DNA from 3 places in the Xanthobacter luteus genome. Region 3 is predicted to be linked to each of the others. Evidence: riboswitches for the same ligand, from Rfam matches in the RefSeq annotation. Region 3 holds a riboswitch; each other region holds the start of a gene.

Evidence for each region. A riboswitch is a leader RNA that binds a small molecule or an ion and turns the genes downstream of it on or off. The one in region 3 is predicted to bind cobalamin.
Region 1: it holds a riboswitch for cobalamin, as region 3 does, so the genes downstream of both, ABLE88_RS09250 (TonB-dependent receptor plug domain-containing protein) here and ABLE88_RS23035 (DUF1636 family protein) in region 3, are expected to answer to the same signal.
Region 2: it holds a riboswitch for cobalamin, as region 3 does, so the genes downstream of both, ABLE88_RS19690 (HupE/UreJ family protein) here and ABLE88_RS23035 (DUF1636 family protein) in region 3, are expected to answer to the same signal.

What each region holds. Positions count from the first base shown of each region.
Region 1 covers NZ_JBDZDO010000002.1:131,523-133,714, forward strand. Annotated here, with positions in the region: gene ABLE88_RS09250 (TonB-dependent receptor plug domain-containing protein) at 1-883, opposite strand, end outside; cobalamin riboswitch at 988-1,201, opposite strand; gene ABLE88_RS09255 (efflux RND transporter periplasmic adaptor subunit) at 1,404-2,192, shown strand, end outside.
Region 2 covers NZ_JBDZDO010000007.1:57,421-59,612, forward strand. Annotated here, with positions in the region: gene cobO (cob(I)yrinic acid a,c-diamide adenosyltransferase) at 1-48, opposite strand, end outside; gene cobU (bifunctional adenosylcobinamide kinase/adenosylcobinamide-phosphate guanylyltransferase) at 45-617, opposite strand; gene ABLE88_RS19690 (HupE/UreJ family protein) at 619-1,242, opposite strand; cobalamin riboswitch at 1,293-1,492, opposite strand; gene argE (acetylornithine deacetylase) at 1,619-2,192, shown strand, end outside.
Region 3 covers NZ_JBDZDO010000009.1:197,287-199,478, reverse strand. Annotated here, with positions in the region: gene cobW (cobalamin biosynthesis protein CobW) at 1-362, opposite strand, end outside; gene ABLE88_RS23035 (DUF1636 family protein) at 359-832, opposite strand; cobalamin riboswitch at 892-1,114, opposite strand; gene ABLE88_RS23030 ((d)CMP kinase) at 1,596-2,192, opposite strand, start outside.

The DNA of each region.
Region 1 (2,192 bases), on a different contig from region 3:
AGCTGGTGGAGCGCTCGGGCGCGGGAATGCCGGAATAGGTGGGCGGCGGGTAGATGTCCGGCGTGAAGGAGAGCTGGCTGTCGATGTAGCGGGCGACGAAATTGACCGCGAAGGTGTCGCTCACCGCGTAGTCGAGGCGGGTCGAATAGGTCCAATTGTCGTAGGCGTTGGGATTGCGCGGATAGCCCGCCGGCACGATGTCGGCCGGCGTCACCGGCGTGTCGGGGGACGAGAAATGGGTGACGTTGAAGGAGTAGGACAGCTTGTCGGTGGAGCCGCTGAGCGCCACCGCCTGGTTGAAGGTGCCGAACGCGCCGAGCTCGGCATAGCCGAACGCCTTGGCCGGCCCCTCGCCCTTCTTGGTGGTGACCGAGATCACCCCGCCGATGGCGTCCGAGCCGTAGAGGCCGCTCTGCGGACCGCGCAGCACCTCCACCCGGGCGAGGTCGGTGGCGAGCATCTGCCCGAAGTCGAAGGCGCCGTTGGGGGTCGAGGGATCGCCGGCGTCGATGCCGTCGATCAGCACCTTCACATGGTTGGAATTGGTGCCGCGGATGAACACCGAGGTCTGCCCGCCCGGCCCGCCGGTCTGCACGACATTGAGGCCGGGAAGGCTCTCCAGCACCTCCGGCAGGGTACGCAACTGCTTGCGCTCGATCTCCTGCGCGGTGACCACGCTCACCGAGGAGGCGACCTCGTCCTCGGGGGTCGGGATGCCGGTGGGGCTGGTCACCACCACGTCGGGCAGGTCGATGGCCGGAGCGCCGGCAGCGGCCGGCGACTGGGCGAAGGCGGCGCCGGGGACGACGAGAAGGGCGGTGGACACGAGGAAGCGGGCGGCGCGCGCGGCGCCGCGAGGGCTGGGAGGAAAAAGGGACGGCATGACGGCCTCGGCACGGGTGGTCCGTCACCGCGAACGAGGCGCCCGCCGGCGCACCGGCCGAACGGATTCCGCCACCATCAGGACACCCCGCCCGACGTGCTCGCGCGTGACCACGGCTGACGGCAGGTCTCCTGGCTCACGGGTCGCTGTCCTGTCGCCGCCTTCCCAGGCTGAACGGCCCAGTGGCATTTGAGACGAAGGACTCGCCGCTTACAGTTGCGGGGGCAGCCACGGCATTTCCACCTGCCCGTCGCCGGGCGGAGCGGAGCACCGCGTTCCCTTTTGATCCCCGAGGGGAACCGTCGCGGTAAGACTAGACCGCAAGCAAGCCGCAGGTCAACGGAATGTGGCGCTGGAATGGCGAATTCCCCGTGAATGACATTCATGCAACGCGGTAGTCGTATTCATGCCTCGACGGGCACAAATCGTCGTGCGTGGCCATGGTGTGCTCGACTTACTGGCGACACATCGCAGGCTCCGCTATAGCGAAGCCGGGTCGCACTGCGAAAAGGATGTTCCCTTGGCCGACGTCATGTCCCGCACGCCGCACGCAGTCGCCAGCTTCTTGAGGCGTCTTCCAGCGCCCGCTTTGCTCGTTGGCGCGCTCCTGCTCGCCGGCTGCGGCGAGGAGCCGAAGGCGGCGGCGCCGGAGCCGCGCCCGGTGCGCACCGCGCTCGCCGCGAGCCGCGCCGCCGGCGACGCGGTGACGCTCACCGGCCAGGTGGAGGCGCAGAACGAGGCCTCCTACGGCTTCCGCATCGGCGGGCGCGTGATCGAGCGGCTGGTGAACGTGGGCGACCGGGTGGCCCCCGGCCAGGTGCTGGCCCGCCTCGATCCCCAGGACGAGCAGAACGCGCTGCGCTCGGCGCAGGCGGCGCTCTCGGCCGCGCAGGCCAATTTGTCCCAGACCCGCAACCAGTATGAGCGCCAGCGCCAGCTCCTGGCCCGCGGCTTCACGCCGAGGGCGCAGTACGAACAGGCCGAGCAGGCCTATCTCAACGCCCGCTCCCAGGTGGAGGACACCGAGGCGCGGCTGCAGATGGCGCGGGACCGGCTCGGCTTCACCGAGCTGAAGGCCGATTCGGCCGGCGTCGTCACCCAGCGCCGGGCCGAGCCGGGCGAGGTGGTGCAGGCCGGCCAGAGCGTGGTGGAGGTGGCGCGCCAGGACGGGCGCGACGCGGTGTTCGACGTGCCGGCGGCATTGCTCTCCTCGCTGCCCGCCGACCCGCTGGTGGAGGTAACGCTCGCCGGCGACGCCGGTGCCAAGGCCACCGGCCGGGTGCGCGAGGTGGCGCCCCAGGCGGACCCG
Region 2 (2,192 bases), on a different contig from region 3:
CTCGGCGTCGGTAAGCGGGCCGGCGGGATCGGGGATGAGATCGCTCATGGGGCGCCTCCCGGCGTCTTGAGGTCGAGCGGCAGGCCGGCCACCACCAGCGTCACCCGGCCGGCGATGCCGGCGATGCGCTGGTTGAGCCGCCCGGCGGCGTCGCGGAAGCGGCGCGCGAGCGCGTTGTCCGGCACGATGCCGAAGCCCACCTCGTTGGCGACGCAGACCGTCAGCCCGGCCCGCCCGGCGAGGGCGGCAAGCAGCCGGTCCGCCTGCGCCTCAAGGTCGTGGTCCGCCAGCAGATGATTGGTGAGCCAGAGCGTGAGGCAGTCCACCAGCGCCGGCCGGCCCGGCGGCAGGCCGGCGAGCGCGCCGGCAAGCTCCAGCGGCGCGTCGACGGTCTGCCACCCCGCGTCCCGGCGGTCGCGATGGAGCGCGATGCGCGCCGCCATCTCGCCGTCGCGCGCCTGGGCGGTGGCGACATAGGTCCAGGGACCCGGTTCGGCCTCCACCAGCGCCTCGGCGAACCGGCTCTTGCCGGAGCGCGCCCCGCCGAGGACCAGGACGAGGCCGCCGGCGGCCGCGGCCGCCGGCGCGTCTTGGCGCAAGCCCGAGGGGGCGGCCACGTCAGCCCGGGATGATCTGTCCGGCGAGCGCGGCGATGCCGACGCCGGCCACGGCGGCACCGGCGAGGCGCGCATTGAGCGACACCGGCGCCTGCTTCACCGAACGGGTGGCGTAGGCGACGCCGACGGCGATCACGCTCTGAATGATCACCAGGCCGGCCAGATAGGCGAGGAGCGGGGTCTGCTCGGCACCGAAGATCGATTCGCCGTAGGCATAGCCGTGGAACAGGCCGGCGATGGCGAACAGAGCGGCCCAGGCGCCGACGGGCACGGCGGCGGCGCGCGCCAGCAGCACGCCCAGAAGCAGCACCGAGGCCGCCACCACCAGTTCGGAGCCCGGCACCGACACGCCCATCACATGGATGGCGACGCCCAGCGCCGAGGCGGCGACGAACAGCACCGGCAGCGCGAGGTTCAGCCCGAACGCGCCCACCACCACGCCGATGCCGACGATGAAGGCGAGGTGATCAATCCCGATCACCGGATGGCCGAGGCCGGAGAGCAGGCCCTGCATGACATTGGACGGCATCTCGCCACCCATCATGTGGTGGGCGTGGGCCGGCGCCGCGGCGAGCAGCGCGAGGCCTGTGGACGCAACGGCGGAAACGGTACGGCGCTTCGACATTTGACCTCCTTGGCCCTCCCACCGAGGGCGCCTTGGACGAGCCCGCGCGCGGGCGATTTGAGGTGGCGGCAGGTCTCCTGGCTCGCGGATCGCCGCCCGCCCCGCGCCTTCCCGGATCGCTCCAGTGGCTCTTGCGGGGGGACTATCCGCCGACAGTTGCGGGGGCAGCTGCGGCATTGGGCTCGACGCCCGCACCGCATTCCCTCTCTCGGCCCGCCGCGAAGCGGGCACCGACACCGCCGCGACTATAGGGACCGCAGCAGGGGCGCGGCAACCGGAGGGTTCGGAAATCGCGCGCGATTTTTGTGCGCCGCCGCACGCGCGGCCGGCCCGTGCCGGCTATAGTCACCGGCCAGAGGCATTCCCGGAGGACGCGATGCCGGCCCCCCTCACCCGCCATTGGCTCGCCCGCCTGGTGGCCTTCGACACCACGAGCCGCAACCCGAACCTGGCGCTGGTGGCCGACGTGGAGGCGTTCCTCGCGGCCAACGGCGTCGCGTTCGTGCGGGTGGAGGATCAGGCCCAGGGCAAAGCGAGCCTGATCGCCACGCTCGGCCCGCGGCAGGAGGCGGGCATCATCCTCTCCGGCCACACCGACACCGTGCCCGTGGACGGCCAGGACTGGACCTCCGACCCGTTCGTCCTCGCCGCGCGCGACGGCCGGCTCTATGGCCGCGGCGCCTGCGACATGAAGGGCTTCCTCGCGGTCTGCCTCGGCCTGCTGCCGGAGATGGCGGCCCGGCCGCTCAAGAAGCCGATCCACCTCGCCTTCTCCTATGACGAGGAGCTCGGCTGCCTCGGCGTGCGCCCGCTCATCGCCCGGTTCCTGGCCGAGGGGCTGAAGGCCGAGGGCTGCATCGTCGGCGAGCCGACTTCGATGGCGGTGGTGACCGCCCACAAGGCCAAGCGCTCCCTGCGTACCATCGTGCGCGGGCGCTCGGGCCATTCCT
Region 3 (2,192 bases):
GCCTGCACCAGCGGCTTGGGCAGCGCGAGGCCCGATGTCTCGATCAGGATGTGGTCGGGCGCGCGGGCGAGGATCTTGTCGAGCGCCGGCACGAAGTCGTCCGCTACGGTGCAGCACAGGCAGCCATTGGCGAGCTCGACGATGTCCTCGTCGGCGCAGGTGGCGACGCCGCAGCCCCTGAGGATCTCCCCGTCGATGCCCACGTCGCCGAACTCGTTGACGATCACCGCGAGGCGCTTGCCGCCGGCATTTTCCAGCATATGGCGGATGAGGGTGGTCTTTCCCGCGCCGAGGAAGCCGGTGACGATGGTGCAGGGCACGCGGGCGAGCGAAGCGGAAGCGGAGGGGGCGGGCGCGGTCATGAGGGGTCCTTGGCTGGGAACAATGGGGGCAGGCGCGCGACCATGCCGCGCTTCAGCCGCTCGGGCCGGCCGCGCCAGGGCATGAGGCCGTCGCCGGCGGCGGCGAGCAGGCGCGCGCCGGCGAGCAGGTCCGGGGCGCTGTGAACGTCGAGGTCGCCGAACACGTAGGTCCAGCCGTCGGCCCGCGCGATGGCGGCGGAGAGCGCGCGCTTGCAATTGGCGAGGCAACGCACGGGGGAAATCTCGATGCCGAGGGCGTCGGGGCCGGCGCCGGCGGCGCGCGCCGCCGCGAGCAGGGCGGCGCCTTCGGCCGGCCGGCCGTCCGCCCCGGCGCCGCAGGTGACGCAGACCAACAGCGTCACCGGCGCCGCGGCCGCCTGCGCGCGCGCCTCGGCGGCGGGCGGATCGGCGGCGGGCGGATCGGCAGGGGGAGAAGACGGTGCGGCGCGCTCCACCGGGCATCGGTCCATGGGTGCGGGGCCGCCCGCCTGCGGGCGTGGAGGGACGCAAGACCGAGGCACCCCGCCCGGCGCGGACCTTGTCGAGGGCAGGTCTCCTGGCTCGCGGATCTCAGCGCCTCCGCCGCCTTCCCGGAGCGCATGCGCCCAGTGGCCTTTGACGGAAGCTCACCGCTTACAGTTGCGGGGGCAGCCGCGGATTCGGCGCCCGTCCTTCGACACGGCGCCCCACCGCATTCCCTTTTGCGCCCGGCGCGTACCCTCGCGCGCGGGACCATCGACCGGGTCACTTAAGGGCCGGCCGGGGCGGGTTGTCAAATGGCGCGCGGGGCGTGGGCCGCTCGCGGCCCGAGGCGAGTCGCCCTCGGCGGGAATGATCGCCTTCGGCGGATTTCTTGCGCTGGGCCCCGGCGCTCCCGGCGCTGACGCTCCGGTCGGCCGGGGCACGCGGGCGCTGCCGGTTCCTACCTGCTCATCGCGCAGGCCCTTCCTCGCCGCGCACACCCCTCCCCCCTTGTGGGGAGAGGGCCGGGGTGAGCGGGTGGGGGTCGCCCGACGGGGAGGGGATTGGGCGGGTTGGATGTTGGCAGAGGGGCGAGAGACGCCGCCGGTGGCCATCAGGAGGGCGTCGAGCGGACGGGAACGGCACAGCTGACTTTCCGAGAGGGTCCTGCACCCCCACCCCTGCTCCTCCCCTTTAGGGGGAGGGGTTCTCAAAGGCGAGAGTTCCGCAAAGGGGAGGCGCTGGCGCGGAGAACTGACGCGACCCCCCGCCTCAGCCCCTCTGCCCGAGCCGCTGCGTCACGAGCGCCATGGCGGCGTCGAACGCCGCCTCGATGCCGAGGGCGCTGGTGTCGAGCAGAGCGGCATCGTCCGCCTTCACCAAGGGCGCGGCGGAGCGCAGCGAATCGCGCTCGTCGCGCTTCTCGATGTCGGCCAGCACGTCGGCGAACGTCACCGCGGCGCCGCGGCCGGCGAGTTCCTTGAAGCGCCGCTCGGCGCGCACCTGCGGCGCGGCGGTGACGAACAGCTTCACGTCGGCATCCGGGCAGATGACGGTGCCAATGTCGCGCCCGTCCAGCACCGCGCCCCGTTCCTGGGCGGCGAAGCGGCGCTGCAGGTCGAGCAGCGCCGCGCGCACTCCCGGCCGCGCCGCCACCACCGAAGCGGCCTCGCCCATGGCGGCCGAGCGCAGCGCCTCGGGATCGATCGCCGCCACGTCGAGGCGCGCCGCCGCCGCTTCCGAGGCGGCGACGTCGTCGAGCAGGCCGAGGGCGAGGCAGCGGGCCGCCACCGCCCGGTAGAGCAGTCCGGTATCCAGGTGTGGGAGAGCGTAATGCGCGGCGATGCGCCGGGCGAGCGTGCCCTTGCC